4 regions of the Peribacillus sp. FSL R5-0717 genome follow, and region 4 is predicted to be linked to each of the others. Evidence: a T-box and tRNA genes for the amino acid it is inferred to sense, from the RefSeq annotation. Region 4 holds a T-box; the other regions hold tRNA genes.
What was found. The T-box of region 4 lies ahead of serS (serine--tRNA ligase). A T-box ahead of a tRNA ligase gene usually reads a tRNA of that ligase, here a tRNA-Ser.

Region 1 (4,240 bases), 810 kb from region 4:
AGTTAACGAAACGAATGGCAGAGTTAATACTCTTTGACCATTCTTTTTTTTTAATCGTAGTAACAAACGTGCTCCTTAATGAAGAATTTATGTATCGTTTTGTTGCTTCAATAGGCGTCTGTCACAGTGTATCACAGTGTATCACATGATATCCTAATACCCTTTAATCACTCCCATGATGTTTGTTTGCTCCTTCGTTTCACTTTCCCTTCATTCTTGAGTGATGGAAAATTATTTGATCTTGTAGTTCATGAACACAAAAAAGCTTCACACAATTAAGTGTGAAGCTTTTTGTAATAGCAATCCTTCGCTATTGGTGATACCGGTGGCCGGGGTCGAACCGGCACTCCAGAGGAACACGATTTTGAGTCGTGCGCGTCTGCCAATTCCGCCACACCGGCATGTATATTGGAGGCGGCAACCGGAATCGAACCGGTGGTAAAGGTTTTGCAGACCTCTGCCTTACCGCTTGGCTATGCCGCCAACTTTTTTTGGAGCGAAAGACGGGATTCGAACCCGCGACCCCAACCTTGGCAAGGTTGTATTCTACCACTGAACTACTTTCGCATATGGCTGGGCTAGAAGGGATCGAACCTTCGCATGACGGAATCAAAATCCGTTGCCTTACCGCTTGGCTATAGCCCATTAACGTTGTAATCATTATATCATATTTTTTAAAATGGGGCGACTGATGGGAATCGAACCCACGAATGCCTGAACCACAATCAGGTGCGTTAACCACTTCGCCACAATCGCCATTATAGAATTTAAATTGGCAGGGGTAGTAGGACTCGAACCCACACTGGAGGTTTTGGAGACCTCTGTTCTACCTTTAAACTATACCCCTGTAATAAAAATGGTGGAGGGGGGCAGATTCGAACTGCCGAACCCGAAGGAGCGGATTTACAGTCCGCCGCGTTTAGCCACTTCGCTACCCCTCCGCATATGGATGAAACATGGTGCCGGCAAGAGGACTTGAACCCCCAACCTACTGATTACAAGTCAGTTGCTCTACCAGTTGAGCTACACCGGCACTACTATGGTGGCTCAGGACGGAATCGAACCGCCGACACAAGGATTTTCAGTCCTTTGCTCTACCGACTGAGCTACTGAGCCAAACAATAAAAATGGCGGTCCCGACGGGAATCGAACCCGCGATCTCCTGCGTGACAGGCAGGCATGTTAACCGCTACACCACGGGACCATAGATTGCGGGGACAGGATTTGAACCTGCGACCTTCGGGTTATGAGCCCGACGAGCTACCGGACTGCTCCACCCCGCGACGGTAATAATGTTGCTATTTTGCATCAAGTTTTCGTGTTAAGCGTTTCAATGGGCTGAATAATCAATCCTTTATGCAGAAACAACCTGATCTTATTGAAAATGGTGGAGGATGACGGGATCGAACCGCCGACCCTCTGCTTGTAAGGCAGATGCTCTCCCAGCTGAGCTAATCCTCCAATATGTTATCTAAATGGTGACCCGTACGGGATTCGAACCCGTGTTACCGCCGTGAAAGGGCGGTGTCTTAACCGCTTGACCAACGGGCCAGGTATAAATGGCGGAGAGCAAGGGATTTGAACCCTTGAGACAGGGTTACCCGTCTACACGATTTCCAATCGTGCTCCTTCGGCCACTCGGACAGCTCTCCAATAATGGCTCCGCAGGTAGGACTCGAACCTACGACCGTTCGGTTAACAGCCGAATGCTCTACCACTGAGCTACTGCGGAACAATATAAGCTTGGCGACGTCCTACTCTCACAGGGGGAAACCCCCAACTACCATCGGCGCTGAAGAGCTTAACTGCCGTGTTCGGAATGGGAACGGGTGTGACCTCTTCGCTATCGTCACCAAACAATGTTAACATTTTTTCAAGACATATATTATTATAACGTCTTTTTGAGAAAATGCAAGAAGAAATTTTCATTCCTTCAAAACTAGATAATAAGAAGGTATTTCATTTTTTTAAAAGCGTTGGTTAAGTCCTCGATCTATTAGTATCAGTCAGCTCCACATGTCACCATGCTTCCACCTCTGACCTATCAACCTGATCATCTTTCAGGGATCTTACTAGCTTGCGCCATGGGAAATCTCATCTTGAGGGGGGCTTCATGCTTAGATGCTTTCAGCACTTATCCCGTCCGCACGTAGCTACCCAGCTATGCCTTTGGCAAGACAACTGGTACACCAGCGGTGCGTCCATCCCGGTCCTCTCGTACTAAGGACAGCTCCTCTCAAATTTCCTGCGCCCGCGACGGATAGGGACCGAACTGTCTCACGACGTTCTGAACCCAGCTCGCGTACCGCTTTAATGGGCGAACAGCCCAACCCTTGGGACCGACTACAGCCCCAGGATGCGATGAGCCGACATCGAGGTGCCAAACCTCCCCGTCGATGTGGACTCTTGGGGGAGATAAGCCTGTTATCCCCGGGGTAGCTTTTATCCGTTGAGCGATGGCCCTTCCATGCGGAACCACCGGATCACTAAGCCCGACTTTCGTCCCTGCTCGACTTGTAGGTCTCGCAGTCAAGCTCCCTTGTGCCTTTACACTCTACGAATGATTTCCAACCATTCTGAGGGAACCTTTGGGCGCCTCCGTTACTCTTTAGGAGGCGACCGCCCCAGTCAAACTGCCCACCTGACACTGTCTCCCACCCCGATAAGGGGCGCGGGTTAGAATTTCAATACAGCCAGGGTAGTATCCCACCAACGCCTCCACCGAAGCTGGCGCTCCGGCTTCTCAGGCTCCTACCTATCCTGTACAAGCTGTACCAAAATTCAATATCAGGCTGCAGTAAAGCTCCACGGGGTCTTTCCGTCCTGTCGCGGGTAACCTGCATCTTCACAGGTACTATAATTTCACCGAGTCTCTCGTTGAGACAGTGCCCAGATCGTTACACCTTTCGTGCGGGTCGGAACTTACCCGACAAGGAATTTCGCTACCTTAGGACCGTTATAGTTACGGCCGCCGTTTACTGGGGCTTCGGTTCAAAGCTTCGCTTGCGCTAACCTCTCCCCTTAACCTTCCAGCACCGGGCAGGTGTCAGCCCCTATACTTCGCCTTGCGGCTTCGCAGAGACCTGTGTTTTTGCTAAACAGTCGCCTGGGCCTATTCACTGCGGCTTTTCTGGGCTATTCACCCTAAAAAGCACCCCTTCTCCCGAAGTTACGGGGTCATTTTGCCGAGTTCCTTAACGAGAGTTCTCTCGCACACCTTAGGATTCTCTCCTCGCCTACCTGTGTCGGTTTGCGGTACGGGCACCTTACATCTCACTAGAGGCTTTTCTTGGCAGCGTGGAATCAGGAACTTCGGTACTATATTTCCCTCGCCATCACAGCTCCGCCTTAATGGAAACGGGATTTGCCTCGTTTCCGGCCTAACTGCTTGGACGCGCATATCCAACAGCGCGCTTACCCTATCCTTCTGCGTCCCCCCATCGTTCAAACGATGTATAGGTGGTACAGGAATATCAACCTGTTGTCCATCGCCTACGCCTTTCGGCCTCGGCTTAGGTCCCGACTAACCCTGAGCGGACGAGCCTTCCTCAGGAAACCTTAGGCATTCGGTGGAAGGGATTCTCACCCTTCTTTCGCTACTCATACCGGCATTCTCACTTCTAAGCGCTCCACCAGTCCTTCCGGTCTGACTTCAACGCCCTTAGAACGCTCTCCTACCATCGACACCATACGGTGTCAATCCACAGCTTCGGTGATACGTTTAGCCCCGGTACATTTTCGGCGCGGAGTCACTCGACCAGTGAGCTATTACGCACTCTTTAAATGGTGGCTGCTTCTAAGCCAACATCCTGGTTGTCTAAGCAACTCCACATCCTTTTCCACTTAACGTATACTTTGGGACCTTAGCTGGTGGTCTGGGCTGTTTCCCTTTCGACTACGGATCTTATCACTCGCAGTCTGACTCCCAAGAATAAGTATTTGGCATTCGGAGTTTGACTGAATTCGGTAACCCGTTGGGGGCCCCTAGTCCAATCAGTGCTCTACCTCCAATACTCTCATCTTGAGGCTAGCCCTAAAGCTATTTCGGAGAGAACCAGCTATCTCCAGGTTCGATTGGAATTTCTCCGCTACCCACACCTCATCCCCGCACTTTTCAACGTGCGTGGGTTCGGGCCTCCATTCAGTGTTACCTGAACTTCACCCTGGACATGGGTAGATCACCTGGTTTCGGGTCTACGACCTCATACTCATTCGCCCTATTCAGACTCGCTTTCGCTGC
Region 2 (4,240 bases), 590 kb from region 4:
CCAGTCCCTGAAACTGTTCAGTTTCCTCTGAGATAGCCAAAAAAATCCCCCCAAATGTACATTTTAAAAGCTATTTAACCTATTTAAAGATACACCTCCCTTGAACCTCATGTCAATAAAACGCCCCTTTACCGAACGATTCTTCCCTGCTTTTTTCCTTATTATATGAATCTTAGCGAATGTAGAGAAATACCCTTGATTTTGGAAATGCATCACCCATGAATTTCAATTACACCCATACCCACTTTTCCTGCATTTATTAGGATAACCTTTTGTGCAACATTTCAATATTTGTTATAATTTCGAGAGAACCAATAATGATTTTGAGGAGAGAAATAATGCAAACAGAATACGACGGACTTCCCCTTAAACGGACCTGGAAGATTTGGTGGGAGTTAATTCGTCCACATACACTAACCGCAGCTTTTGTCCCAGTCTTACTTGGAACTGTGATTGCACTTTTGGAAGATGGAGTGAATTGGTTACTATTCGCTGCCATGATGGTTGCAAGTATCCTGATTCAAGCTGCAACCAATTTATTCAATGAATACTATGATTTCAAGAGAGGCCTGGATACGGAGGAATCCGTAGGCATCGGAGGCGGGATCGTCCGCCATGGGATGACCCCCAGACTAATCATGAACTTGGCCCTTGGGATGTATGCCATCGCCTTGATCATTGGAATCTATATCTGTGCCGCATCGTCTTGGTGGCTAGCTGCAGTAGGCCTCGTTTGCATGCTTGTCGGCTATCTTTATACAGGCGGTCCCCTGCCCATTTCATATACACCGTTCGGGGAACTTTTTTCTGGATTGTTCATGGGCTTTTTGATAATCCTGATCGCCTTTTTCATTCAAACCGGTGATGTTTCTTCAACAGCCATCTTAATTGCCATTCCAAGTGGGATACTGGTAGGGCTGATCAACTTATCCAATAACCTCCGGGATCATGATGGGGATAAGGCACATGGCCGCAAAACGATGCCAGTCGTGATGGGCAGGAAAAACGCCCTGACATTCATGGCAATCATGTTCGCTTTCTCTTATCTATGGCTTGTTGGGCTAGTTCTTACCGGAAGCGTTACGGCTTGGATTCTCCTTGCCTTCCTTAGCATACCGAAGGCAATGGCCGCAATAAAAGGCTTCGTAGGTAAAACACAGCCGATCACGATGGTGCCGGCAATGAAAGCCACTGCCCAAACGAACACCTTCTTTGGCTTACTCATGGCCATTGGATTATTCATCAGCTATCTTATATAGTCTCCGGGGACTGAGCCCATCCGCTCAGTCCTTTTTTCTATCTTCCGTGCCATATTGTTTTCCTATACTCCGATTCGGGTAATAGATAATACAACCACCTTATCAATATAAAAAGAGATTTGGACTTTAGTTTAGAAGGAGTGAATTGGATATGGCAACGAAACAACAAACGCAAAAATTAAAAAAAGAACTGCTTCAGGAAAAAAATGAGCTATGTAATAGAATTCAAAATGATGAACAATCAGTTCTGGATAAAAGCCAGACGGAATCCGTAGGTGAATTATCATCCTATGATAATCATCCTGCAGACCTAGGGACCGAATTATTCGAAATGGAACGGAATCAAGCACTCGATGAGCATGCACAATCCGAAATGGAGAAAATAGAAGAAGCTTTGAAAGCCATGGAAGAAGGATCGTATGGCCATTGTAAAACCTGCAATAAGGAAATCCCCATCGAGAGGCTTGAAGCAATCCCAAGCACCCTCTACTGTGTCGAGCATGCCCCAGAACGAACGCTTTCACAAGACAGGCCAGTGGAAGAGGATATACTGATTCCATCCAAGGGTGATCATTTTGAAAATCGTCATGGAATCGAAATGGCGGCTAAAGAAGATAGCTTTGGGGAAGTGGCCAAATTCGGTACATCAGAAACGCCATCTGATTATACCAGTGATCATGACAATTACAATGATCTTTATAAAAACGAGGATGAAACGGATGGATTTCCTGAAGACTATGAAGGATTTGCCGCAAATGATATCGAAGGAAAAACGAGAGTGGATATACCGAACAAAAAGCAAAAGGAATATGAAGATACCCTGAAAGAAGAAAATATACAATCCCAACTTGGAGACATTCCCTATAAACAAAAAGACGGTTATATCAAGGAAAATAAATAAAAAAAAGAAGCATACATGAATGTATGCTTCCTTTTTTGTTATGACCCGTACGGGATTCGAACCCGTGTTACCGCCGTGAAAGGGCGGTGTCTTAACCGCTTGACCAACGGGCCAACTGGCGGAGAAGGAGGGATTTGAACCCTCGCGCCGCTCGCGCGACCTACACCCTTAGCAGGGGCGCCTCTTCAGCCTCTTGAGTACTTCCCCATGGCTCCGCAGGTAGGACTCGAACCTACGACCGTTCGGTTAACAGCCGAATGCTCTACCACTGAGCTACTGCGGAACAATATGAATATGGTGGGCCTAAATGGACTCGAACCATCGACCTCACGCTTATCAGGCGTGCGCTCTAACCAGCTGAGCTATAGGCCCATATTTGGAGCGGGTGAAGGGAATCGAACCCTCATCATCAGCTTGGAAGGCTGAGGTTTTACCACTAAACTACACCCGCGAAATGGGGCGACTGATGGGAATCGAACCCACGAATGCCTGAACCACAATCAGGTGCGTTAACCACTTCGCCACAATCGCCGTAATTTGTAATATATGGTGGCTCAGGACGGAATCGAACCGCCGACACAAGGATTTTCAGTCCTTTGCTCTACCGACTGAGCTACTGAGCCACATATGTATTCAATTTAAATAATGGCGGTCCCGACGGGAATCGAACCCGCGATCTCCTGCGTGACAGGCAGGCATGTTAACCGCTACACCACGGGACCTAATAATTGCGGGGACAGGATTTGAACCTGCGACCTTCGGGTTATGAGCCCGACGAGCTACCGGACTGCTCCACCCCGCGACGGTAATAATGAAACGATTAGCATCAAGTTTTCGTGAATATTGTTTCGTCCGCATCCTTTATGTAAGGTTGTTTTAAAACAACTTGCTGCTTTTAGAAAAAATGGAGGAGGTAGAGGGATTCGAACCCCCGCGGGATTTGACTCCCCTGTCGGTTTTCAAGACCGATCCCTTCAGCCGAACTTGGGTATACCTCCACGGCTTAAAAAAATGAATATGGTGGACCTTGTAGGACTCGAACCTACGACCGGACGGTTATGAGCCGTCTGCTCTAACCAGCTGAGCTAAAGGTCCTTATATTTATTGGTAGCGGCGGAGGGGATCGAACCCCCGACCTCACGGGTATGAACCGTACGCTCTAGCCAGCTGAGCTACACCGCCAATATAATATAAGTTTCTGATTGAAAAATGGTGGAGCCTAGCGGGATCGAACCGCTGACCTCCTGCGTGCAAGGCAGGCGCTCTCCCAGCTGAGCTAAGGCCCCATTCATTAAAAATCACGTGGTCGGGAAGACAGGATTCGAACCTGCGACCCCTTGGTCCCAAACCAAGTGCTCTACCAAGCTGAGCTACTTCCCGCAATAAAAACATGGTGCGCCCGGCGGGAGTCGAACCTACAACCTTCTGATTCGTAGTCAGATGCTCTATCCAATTGAGCTACGGGCGCATATTTATGATGGTGCCGAGGACCGGAATCGAACCGGTACGGTAGTCACCTACCGCAGGATTTTAAGTCCTGTGCGTCTGCCAGTTCCGCCACCCCGGCACATACGAAAAGTGGAGCGGAAGACGGGATTCGAACCCGCGACCCCAACCTTGGCAAGGTTGTATTCTACCACTGAACTACTTCCGCATGAAAGATGCGGGTGAAGGGACTTGAACCCCCACGCCTTGCGGCGCCAGATCCTAAGTCTGGTGCGTCTGCCAATTCCGCCACACCCGCATATAAATGGTGAGCCATGAAGGATTCGAACCTTCGACCCTCTGATTAAAAGTCAGATGCTCTACCAACTGAGCTAATGGCTCGTGCTTGTACTATCTTAAAAAGTGGTGCCGGCAAGAGGACTTGAACCCCCAACCTACTGATTACAAGTCAGTTGCTCTACCAGTTGAGCTACACCGGCAGGTGTAAAATGGTGGAGGATGACGGGATCGAACCGCCGACCCTCTGCTTGTAAGGCAGATGCTCTCCCAGCTGAGCTAATCCTCCATATGAAACCTGCTTGGCGACGTCCTACTCTCACAGGGGGAAACCCCCAACTACCATCGGCGCTGAAGA
Region 3 (4,240 bases), 270 kb from region 4:
AGAGAAGCGCAGTTTCGATAGGCAGAAGGCTTCAAGATCCCCTTGCTGAACTTGTTAAAATTGATCCGCAATCTGTGGGGGTAGGCCAGTATCAACATGATGTGTCTCAGAAAAAGTTAACGGAATCCCTCACCTTTGTAGTGGAAACAGCTGTTAACCAGGTGGGTGTTAATGTCAATACCGCTTCATCGTCTCTCTTACAATATGTAGCTGGTTTATCAAAATCGGTTGCTCAAAATATCGTGAAGAAAAGGGAAGTGGAAGGGAAATTTCAAAGCAGGAAGGAATTAAAGAAGATTCCCCGGCTTGGTGCCAAAACATATGAACAATGTATAGGATTCTTACGTATCATTAATGGAGATGAACCTTTAGATCAAACCGCGATACATCCTGAGAACTACAGTGCCGTGAATAAATTATTGAAGAAAATGGGTTTCACATCTGAGGATTTAGGCAGTGATGCACTGAATGAAGAGTTAGGTAAGCTAAATCCTGCTGATTTGGTCAATGAATTGGAAATTGGGGAAATTACGATCAAAGATATCATTGATGATTTGATGAAACCGGGAAGAGATCCTCGGGATGAGTTATCAAAACCGCTGCTTAAGCAGGATGTACTAAAAATGGAGGATCTGCAAACTGGGATGGAGTTACAAGGTACAGTGAGGAATGTTGTGGATTTTGGTGCCTTTGTGGACATCGGTGTTAAACAGGATGGACTGGTGCATATTTCTAAACTGAGCAACCGGTTTGTAAAGCACCCATTGGATGTAGTTGCCGTTGGGGATGTTGTCACAGTCTGGGTCGAACTAGTTGACTCCCAAAAGCAAAGGGTATCTTTAACGATGCTCGAGCCAAAGGATCAAAACTAGCCTAAGGTAAGCTCCTTCTATATTAGAAGGGGTTTTTTTGAAATGATGTATTTATATTTGGAACAATGTCGAATCTATAATCTGAGACTTTCTTTCTTTTGATAAAAAAACCAGCATTGATTCAACATCTTCACTTGATAATAATCCTTTTCATAAAAGGCTTTGCGGATTTGATTCTGGAACCAATTAGGCATAGCTTTTCCTCCCTTAGTTTCCTATTGTATTATTAGTCTATGTTATAATGGGTTGTCATGTTACCAAGGAAAGGGAGGGGGAAATGGATAATCGTCAATTGCAAAAACTAGTAGAAGAAATTTCGTTGAAAGACTTTAAAAAGGTCTTTAGACACCAAGCGAGTTTTAATCCGCGTCTCCGGACAACAGGAGGACGATACTTGCTCCGTTCACACAATATAGAAATAAATAAGAAGTATCTTGATGAACGCGGTGTGGAAGAAATGATTGGAATCATTAAGCATGAATTGTGCCATTACCATCTACACATCGAGAAGAAGGGGTACCAGCATCGTGATGCGGACTTTAAGCATTTACTCAAAAAAGTGGGGGCACCGAGATTTTGCGAGCCGCTGCCATCTAACCAATTAAAGAAAAAGATGAATATAATTCAATATAAATGTGAAGACTGTCAGCAGGTATATATAAGAAAAAAACGAATCGACACTACCCGTTTCGTTTGTGGTAAATGTCGTGGAACATTGATTTACCAAGGGTTTAAGGAGCAAAAAACAAAAAAATAAAAAAACACAAAAGAACTCTTGACTTTAGGTTGCAACCTCTTTATAATCATAAGAGTCGACAAGATAACAACTTGTCCTTAACGACAAACACTAAGGTCCTTGAGCGTGAAAAAGGAACCCAATTTTCATTATTCCGCAGTAGCTCAGTGGTAGAGCATTCGGCTGTTAACCGAACGGTCGTAGGTTCGAGTCCTACCTGCGGAGCCATTTTTTTGGGGAAGTACTCAAGAGGCTGAAGAGGCGCCCCTGCTAAGGGTGTAGGTCGCGTAAGCGGCGCGAGGGTTCAAATCCCTCCTTCTCCGCCAGTTACATATTTTTATATCAAGGCCCATTGGTCAAGCGGTTAAGACACCGCCCTTTCACGGCGGTAACACGGGTTCGAATCCCGTATGGGTCACTTTCTTATACAAAATAAAAATACTGGTCCCGTGGTGTAGCGGTTAACATGCCTGCCTGTCACGCAGGAGATCGCGGGTTCGATTCCCGTCGGGACCGCCATTTTTTTCTTAAAAAAACACTTGCCAAATAAATATTATCGTGATATAATATTATCCTGGTTGTTAATTAGTGTTTAAATATTGGGCTATAGCCAAGCGGTAAGGCAACGGATTTTGATTCCGTCATGCGAAGGTTCGATCCCTTCTAGCCCAGCCATTTTTATTTAGAGCCATTAGCTCAGTTGGTAGAGCATCTGACTTTTAATCAGAGGGTCGAAGGTTCGAATCCTTCATGGCTCACCATTTATTTTCGCGGGTGTGGCGGAATTGGCAGACGCACCAGACTTAGGATCTGGCGCCGCAAGGCGTGGGGGTTCAAGTCCCTTCACCCGCACTGATATTTTTCTTCTTGACATCAAGTTGAAAAGGTGTTAAACTTACAAAGTCGCTTTCGCGGTCGTGGCGGAATGGCAGACGCGCTAGGTTGAGGGCCTAGTGGGGGAAACCCCGTGGAGGTTCGACTCCTCTCGGCCGCACCAATAACATCATAGAAATTAGCGCCCGTAGCTCAATTGGATAGAGCATCTGACTACGAATCAGAAGGTTGTAGGTTCGACTCCCGCCGGGCGCACCATATTTTACGGGAAGTAGCTCAGCTTGGTAGAGCACTTGGTTTGGGACCAAGGGGTCGCAGGTTCGAATCCTGTCTTCCCGACCATTCTTTCTTTCTGAAAATACTTTAAAATTAAATGCGGGTGTAGTTTAGTGGTAAAACCTCAGCCTTCCAAGCTGATGATGAGAGTTCGATTCTCTTCACCCGCTCCATTATTGCTCTTTGAAAACTGAACAAAACAAAGCGCCAACGTTAAATTTTAAGTGAGCACACACTATCAAAAAAGCAAATGAGCAAGTCAAACATTTCTTCGGAGAGTTTGATCCTGGCTCAGGACGAACGCTGGCGGCGTGCCTAATACATGCAAGTCGAGCGAATCGACGGGAGCTTGCTCCCTGAGATTAGCGGCGGACGGGTGAGTAACACGTGGGCAACCTGCCTATAAGACTGGGATAACTTCGGGAAACCGGAGCTAATACCGGATACGTTCTTTTCTCGCATGAGAGAAGATGGAAAGACGGTTTACGCTGTCACTTATAGATGGGCCCGCGGCGCATTAGCTAGTTGGTGAGGTAATGGCTCACCAAGGCGACGATGCGTAGCCGACCTGAGAGGGTGATCGGCCACACTGGGACTGAGACACGGCCCAGACTCCTACGGGAGGCAGCAGTAGGGAATCTTCCGCAATGGACGAAAGTCTGACGGAGCAACGCCGCGTGAACGAAGAAGGCCTTCGGGTCGTAAAGTTCTGTTGTTAGGGAAGAACAAGTACCAGAGTAACTGCTGGTACCTTGACGGTACCTAACCAGAAAGCCACGGCTAACTACGTGCCAGCAGCCGCGGTAATACGTAGGTGGCAAGCGTTGTCCGGAATTATTGGGCGTAAAGCGCGCGCAGGTGGTTCCTTAAGTCTGATGTGAAAGCCCACGGCTCAACCGTGGAGGGTCATTGGAAACTGGGGAACTTGAGTGCAGAAGAGGAAAGTGGAATTCCAAGTGTAGCGGTGAAATGCGTAGAGATTTGGAGGAACACCAGTGGCGAAGGCGACTTTCTGGTCTGTAACTGACACTGAGGCGCGAAAGCGTGGGGAGCAAACAGGATTAGATACCCTGGTAGTCCACGCCGTAAACGATGAGTGCTAAGTGTTAGAGGGTTTCCGCCCTTTAGTGCTGCAGCTAACGCATTAAGCACTCCGCCTGGGGAGTACGGCCGCAAGGCTGAAACTCAAAGGAATTGACGGGGGCCCGCACAAGCGGTGGAGCATGTGGTTTAATTCGAAGCAACGCGAAGAACCTTACCAGGTCTTGACATCCTCTGACAACCCTAGAGATAGGGCTTTCCCCTTCGGGGGACAGAGTGACAGGTGGTGCATGGTTGTCGTCAGCTCGTGTCGTGAGATGTTGGGTTAAGTCCCGCAACGAGCGCAACCCTTGATCTTAGTTGCCAGCATTCAGTTGGGCACTCTAAGGTGACTGCCGGTGACAAACCGGAGGAAGGTGGGGATGACGTCAAATCATCATGCCCCTTATGACCTGGGCTACACACGTGCTACAATGGATGG
Region 4 (4,240 bases):
GGGCGCCTTCCATACAAAGGACCTCTATCAGATACCATTTTCCAACTGATTGGCGGCATTCGTTCAGGTATGGGATATTGCGGTACAGCCACATTGGAAGAGTTGAGAGAAAACTCTCAATTTGTCAAAATGACCGGTGCTGGATTAAGGGAGAGCCATCCTCATGATGTCCAAATAACTAAAGAAGCACCGAACTACTCAATGTAATGAATTTAACATATAATCGTCATTAAAATTTATTGTTAAAATAGACAGAGTCTGCGATTACTCTGTCTATTTTTTTTATTTTTTCTGTGATAAACTAGACAAGGTGTCAAGGGATTTACATAAAGTTTCTTCTTTGTTATAGAGATTAGCTTAAAAGTTGGAGGTATTGGAAATTGAAAAAAATCAGCAAGATGACCCTCATTTTCACTTTTGTTTTTGTTCTTGTTATGTCGCAATTTGCCTATCAACCGGGGGAAGCTGTTGCTGAATCTGATAATTTAGGTTTAAAAGCAGAGGCAGCCATCATAATCGATGGTGAAACGGGACAAATCGTGTATGAAAAAAATGCCGATAAAGTATTAGGGATTGCATCCATGTCTAAAATGATGACCGAGTACATCATAATGGAGTCAATTGAAAATGGGAAAATCAGTTGGGATCAAAAAGTAAAAATAAATAAATATGTACATGACCTTTCAAAAGCACCCAATTTGTCGAATGTTGGGTTAACGGAAGGTGAAGATTATACAGTTAAGGAACTATATCAAGCTATGGCCGTCTATTCAGGAAATGCGGCAACAGTAGCTTTAGCACAGCTAGTTTCCGGAAGTGAAAAGAGCTTCGTTAAGTTAATGAACGAAAAAGCAAAAGAATTAGGCTTGAAAAATCATAAATTCGTTAACGCCAGCGGGTTGAATAACTCCGATTTATTAGGGCAATATCCTTCAGGTGATGAAGATGATGAAAATATCATGACAGCAAAAGATACTGCACTTCTTGCTTATCGTTTAATAAATGATTATCCGGAAGTTTTAAAAATCGCCAGCATTCCTAAATTGAAGTTCCGTGATGGAAAAGAATATCCGAACTTCAACTGGATGCTGCCTGGCCTGATTTTTGAATATAAAGGCGTAGACGGACTAAAGACGGGATCTACCGACTTTGCCGGTTATGGCCATACAGGGACGGTTATCCGGGACGGTCAGCGCTATATCACGGTGGTCATGAAGTCCACTAATAAAAACGAACGTTTTGCAGATAGCACTAAGCTTATGAACTATGCTTATGCAACATTTAAAAAGGAAAAAGTCCTTCCAGCCAACTACCAGGTGAAAGGGAAAGAAACACTTTCAGTAGTGAAAGGCAAGGAAAAAGAAGTTAAGATTCAATCTGAAAAAGCAATCGAGCTACTTGTTGAAAATGGTGGGAAAGACAACTATAAAACAGATTTAGTGATCGATAAAAACAAATTGAATGATGATGGTAAGCTGACTGCACCAATCAAAAAAGGTGAAAAGCTAGGCTACATCACAGTCACTCCTAAAAAAGGAGAAGATTACGGGTACATCAACGGCGATCCAGTTAAGGTTAACGTCGTAGCTGCCGAATCCGTTGAAAAGGCAAACTGGTTCGTATTATCAATGCGGGCGGTTGGCGGATTCTTTGGAGACGTTTGGAGCAGTGTGGCTTCCACTGTTAAAGGCTGGTTTTAAGTTTACTGTATAAAACGGTTGCGTAATGTATAAAATTATAGTACATTATGGAAAACAATTTGATTATATAAGAAAGCAATGACAGGAAATAGTAACAAGTATTTCTTTCTACAGAGAGCCGATGGCTGGTGGAAATCGGTGTGAGAGTTTTGTGAATCCCTCCTGGAGCAGAGTATGGAAAGCCTTTTGGGTCAGTAAATACTTTCGGTTAAAAGCCGTTATCGTGATAAGTGGTAGGCGTTTTTCATAGGCCTTCAACTAGGGTGGCAACGCGGGTTAACTCTCGTCCCTTCTTCAGGGGACGGGAGTTTTTTGCGTTCTTTGATAAATCATCAAAAACATTAAGGAGGAACTGAAATGTTGGATTTGAAATATGTAAGAAATAATTTTGAAGAAGTGAAGCGTGTATTGCAATTCAGAGGTGAAGATTTAACTGATTTAGGAAAATTCGAGGAACTGGATGTAAAGCGCCGGACCTTAATTGCTGAAACGGAAAAGTTAAAAAGCCAAAGAAATGAAGTTTCACAGCAAGTGGCCATATTGAAACGGGAGAAAAAAGATGCAGATCAGTTGATTACGGAAATGCGTGAAGTCGGTGACCGTATAAAAGGTTTCGATGATGAGCTTCGTGAAGTGGAAGCACAATTAGAAACATTACTTCTTTCCATTCCTAATATACCGCATGAAAGCGTGCCTGTTGGTGAGACGGAAGACGATAATGTCGAAATCCGTAAATGGGGGGAGTTACCTGAATTCAAGTTTGAACCGAAACCACACTGGGATGTAGCTGGAGATCTAGGCATCCTGGATTTTGAACGGGCAGCAAAAGTGACCGGAAGCCGATTTGTATTTTATCGGGGTCTTGGTGCTCGATTAGAGCGTGCACTAATTAGCTTTATGTTAGACCTTCATGTTGAGGAACACGGATATGAAGAAATGCTGCCACCATATATGGTGAACCGTGCAAGCATGACCGGGACAGGTCAATTGCCAAAATTCGAAGAGGATGCTTTCCGTATTGAAAGTGATGATTACTTCTTGATTCCTACAGCTGAAGTGCCGGTGACAAATTTCCATCGTGATGAAATCATGAGCACGGACGATCTGCCGATTAGCTATGCGGCATACAGTGCTTCATTCCGTTCAGAGGCAGGATCTGCGGGTCGTGATACGCGAGGGCTAATTCGTCAGCACCAGTTCAATAAAGTTGAACTAGTGAAGTTCGTGAAGCCGGAAGATTCCTATGCAGAGTTGGAAAATCTCACAGGTCATGCCGAAAAGGTCCTCCAATTGCTGGGTCTTCCATACCGAGTGCTAAGCATGTGTACAGGAGATCTTGGTTTCACAGCTGCTAAAAAGTATGATATCGAGGTTTGGATCCCGAGCTATGGAACGTATCGCGAAATTTCTTCTTGCAGTAACTTTGAAGCATTCCAGGCTAGACGGGCCAATATTCGCTTCAGACGTGATGCAAAAGGCAAACCGGAACACGTCCATACCCTAAATGGATCAGGTTTGGCAATCGGCCGTACAGTCGCTGCCCTTTTGGAGAATTACCAGCAGGAAGATGGCAGTGTTATCATTCCTGAAGTATTACGTCCATATATGCGCGGTGCGGAAGTCATTAAACCGTAAGTCAAAGGGAATCAGCTTCTGGTTAAAGAGGCTGATTCCCCTTTTATCAAAGTTTGAAAATTATTTTAAAAAAACTTTATAGAGGGCTTGACTTTGATTTTGATTCCATGTAATATAATAAATGTTGATACGGAGGTATACCCAAGTCCGGCTGAAGGGATCGGTCTTGAAAACCGACAGGGGAGTCAAATCCCGCGGGGGTTCGAATCCCTCTACCTCCTCCATAACTTATTAATAACCACAGCGCATAAATTGGATATCGATGAATTCCGTTACAGTAATGTAACGGAATTTTTGTTTTCTAATATATTAAAAAACCACCGGATAACCGGTGGTTTTTCTGTTTTACACATTTCGCAACAACTTGGTTTGCTCCATATATTCGGCAATCCGTTTTATAAGAGGTTCGATACTTGCTTCATCCTGCATAAGATCATATTCGTTTATATTTAATCGAAGGACAGGGCAGGCGTTGAATTGATCAATCCATTCTTCGTAACGGCCGTGCATTTCCTGCCAATATTCAATTGGGGTATGCTGTTCCATTGGACGGCCGCGCTCTTGGATCCGGTTGAGGATATCATCGATCGAACCTTCGAGATAGATAAGTAAATCAGGGTGCGGGAAGTATGGCGTCATTACCATGGCATTGAAAAGGCTTGTATACGTTTCGTAGTCCACGTCATTCATCGTGCCTTTTTCATAATGCATTTTTGCAAAAATCCCGGTGTCTTCATAAATGGAACGGTCTTGGATAAAACCGCCGCCATATTCAAAGATTTTTTTTTGCTCTTTAAAACGTTCAGCGAGGAAATAGATTTGCAGGTGGAAACTCCAACGATTAAAATCATCGTAAAACTTATCCAGGTAGGGGTTCGTATCAACCTTCTCAAATGATGTCCTGA

Region 1: it has a tRNA-Ser gene. The T-box ahead of serS (serine--tRNA ligase) is inferred to sense a tRNA for this amino acid. The anticodon was not compared.
Region 2: it has a tRNA-Ser gene. The T-box ahead of serS (serine--tRNA ligase) is inferred to sense a tRNA for this amino acid. The anticodon was not compared.
Region 3: it has a tRNA-Ser gene. The T-box ahead of serS (serine--tRNA ligase) is inferred to sense a tRNA for this amino acid. The anticodon was not compared.

What each region holds. Positions count from the first base shown of each region.
Region 1 is NZ_JBBOOF010000001.1:3,410,771-3,415,010, reverse strand. It holds tRNA gene NYE65_RS16530 (tRNA-Leu) at 321-401, opposite strand; tRNA gene NYE65_RS16525 (tRNA-Cys) at 410-483, opposite strand; tRNA gene NYE65_RS16520 (tRNA-Gly) at 493-567, opposite strand; tRNA gene NYE65_RS16515 (tRNA-Gln) at 571-645, opposite strand; tRNA gene NYE65_RS16510 (tRNA-His) at 681-756, opposite strand; tRNA gene NYE65_RS16505 (tRNA-Trp) at 774-847, opposite strand; tRNA gene NYE65_RS16500 (tRNA-Tyr) at 858-941, opposite strand; tRNA gene NYE65_RS16495 (tRNA-Thr) at 958-1,033, opposite strand; tRNA gene NYE65_RS16490 (tRNA-Phe) at 1,041-1,116, opposite strand; tRNA gene NYE65_RS16485 (tRNA-Asp) at 1,129-1,204, opposite strand; tRNA gene NYE65_RS16480 (tRNA-Met) at 1,210-1,283, opposite strand; tRNA gene NYE65_RS16475 (tRNA-Val) at 1,386-1,461, opposite strand; tRNA gene NYE65_RS16470 (tRNA-Glu) at 1,477-1,551, opposite strand; tRNA gene NYE65_RS16465 (tRNA-Ser) at 1,561-1,652, opposite strand; tRNA gene NYE65_RS16460 (tRNA-Asn) at 1,658-1,732, opposite strand; rRNA gene rrf (5S ribosomal RNA) at 1,742-1,857, opposite strand; rRNA gene NYE65_RS16450 (23S ribosomal RNA) at 1,977-4,240, opposite strand, start outside.
Region 2 is NZ_JBBOOF010000001.1:2,006,822-2,011,061, forward strand. It holds gene NYE65_RS09715 (isochorismate synthase) at 1-40, opposite strand, end outside; gene NYE65_RS09720 (1,4-dihydroxy-2-naphthoate polyprenyltransferase) at 339-1,259, shown strand; gene NYE65_RS09725 (TraR/DksA C4-type zinc finger protein) at 1,411-2,160, shown strand; tRNA gene NYE65_RS09730 (tRNA-Glu) at 2,202-2,273, opposite strand; tRNA gene NYE65_RS09735 (tRNA-Ser) at 2,277-2,367, opposite strand; tRNA gene NYE65_RS09740 (tRNA-Asn) at 2,369-2,443, opposite strand; tRNA gene NYE65_RS09745 (tRNA-Ile) at 2,456-2,532, opposite strand; tRNA gene NYE65_RS09750 (tRNA-Gly) at 2,538-2,611, opposite strand; tRNA gene NYE65_RS09755 (tRNA-His) at 2,616-2,691, opposite strand; tRNA gene NYE65_RS09760 (tRNA-Phe) at 2,708-2,783, opposite strand; tRNA gene NYE65_RS09765 (tRNA-Asp) at 2,807-2,882, opposite strand; tRNA gene NYE65_RS09770 (tRNA-Met) at 2,889-2,962, opposite strand; tRNA gene NYE65_RS09775 (tRNA-Ser) at 3,066-3,158, opposite strand; tRNA gene NYE65_RS09780 (tRNA-Ile) at 3,179-3,255, opposite strand; tRNA gene NYE65_RS09785 (tRNA-Met) at 3,266-3,342, opposite strand; tRNA gene NYE65_RS09790 (tRNA-Ala) at 3,371-3,446, opposite strand; tRNA gene NYE65_RS09795 (tRNA-Pro) at 3,464-3,540, opposite strand; tRNA gene NYE65_RS09800 (tRNA-Arg) at 3,552-3,628, opposite strand; tRNA gene NYE65_RS09805 (tRNA-Leu) at 3,639-3,727, opposite strand; tRNA gene NYE65_RS09810 (tRNA-Gly) at 3,740-3,814, opposite strand; tRNA gene NYE65_RS09815 (tRNA-Leu) at 3,823-3,904, opposite strand; tRNA gene NYE65_RS09820 (tRNA-Lys) at 3,912-3,987, opposite strand; tRNA gene NYE65_RS09825 (tRNA-Thr) at 4,010-4,085, opposite strand; tRNA gene NYE65_RS09830 (tRNA-Val) at 4,096-4,171, opposite strand; rRNA gene rrf (5S ribosomal RNA) at 4,183-4,240, opposite strand, start outside.
Region 3 is NZ_JBBOOF010000001.1:2,870,470-2,874,709, forward strand. It holds gene NYE65_RS14070 (Tex family protein) at 1-872, shown strand, start outside; gene cmpA (cortex morphogenetic protein CmpA) at 947-1,066, opposite strand; gene NYE65_RS14080 (SprT family protein) at 1,150-1,629, shown strand; tRNA gene NYE65_RS14085 (tRNA-Asn) at 1,762-1,836, shown strand; tRNA gene NYE65_RS14090 (tRNA-Ser) at 1,844-1,934, shown strand; tRNA gene NYE65_RS14095 (tRNA-Glu) at 1,955-2,026, shown strand; tRNA gene NYE65_RS14100 (tRNA-Asp) at 2,052-2,127, shown strand; tRNA gene NYE65_RS14105 (tRNA-Gln) at 2,209-2,283, shown strand; tRNA gene NYE65_RS14110 (tRNA-Lys) at 2,294-2,369, shown strand; tRNA gene NYE65_RS14115 (tRNA-Leu) at 2,379-2,460, shown strand; tRNA gene NYE65_RS14120 (tRNA-Leu) at 2,520-2,605, shown strand; tRNA gene NYE65_RS14125 (tRNA-Arg) at 2,624-2,700, shown strand; tRNA gene NYE65_RS14130 (tRNA-Pro) at 2,708-2,784, shown strand; tRNA gene NYE65_RS14135 (tRNA-Gly) at 2,818-2,891, shown strand; rRNA gene NYE65_RS14140 (16S ribosomal RNA) at 2,987-4,240, shown strand, end outside.
Region 4 is NZ_JBBOOF010000001.1:2,600,770-2,605,009, forward strand. It holds gene guaB (IMP dehydrogenase) at 1-207, shown strand, start outside; gene NYE65_RS12650 (D-alanyl-D-alanine carboxypeptidase family protein) at 381-1,700, shown strand; T-box leader at 1,770-1,994, shown strand; gene serS (serine--tRNA ligase) at 2,058-3,335, shown strand; tRNA gene NYE65_RS12660 (tRNA-Ser) at 3,467-3,559, shown strand; gene NYE65_RS12665 (deoxynucleoside kinase) at 3,681-4,240, opposite strand, start outside.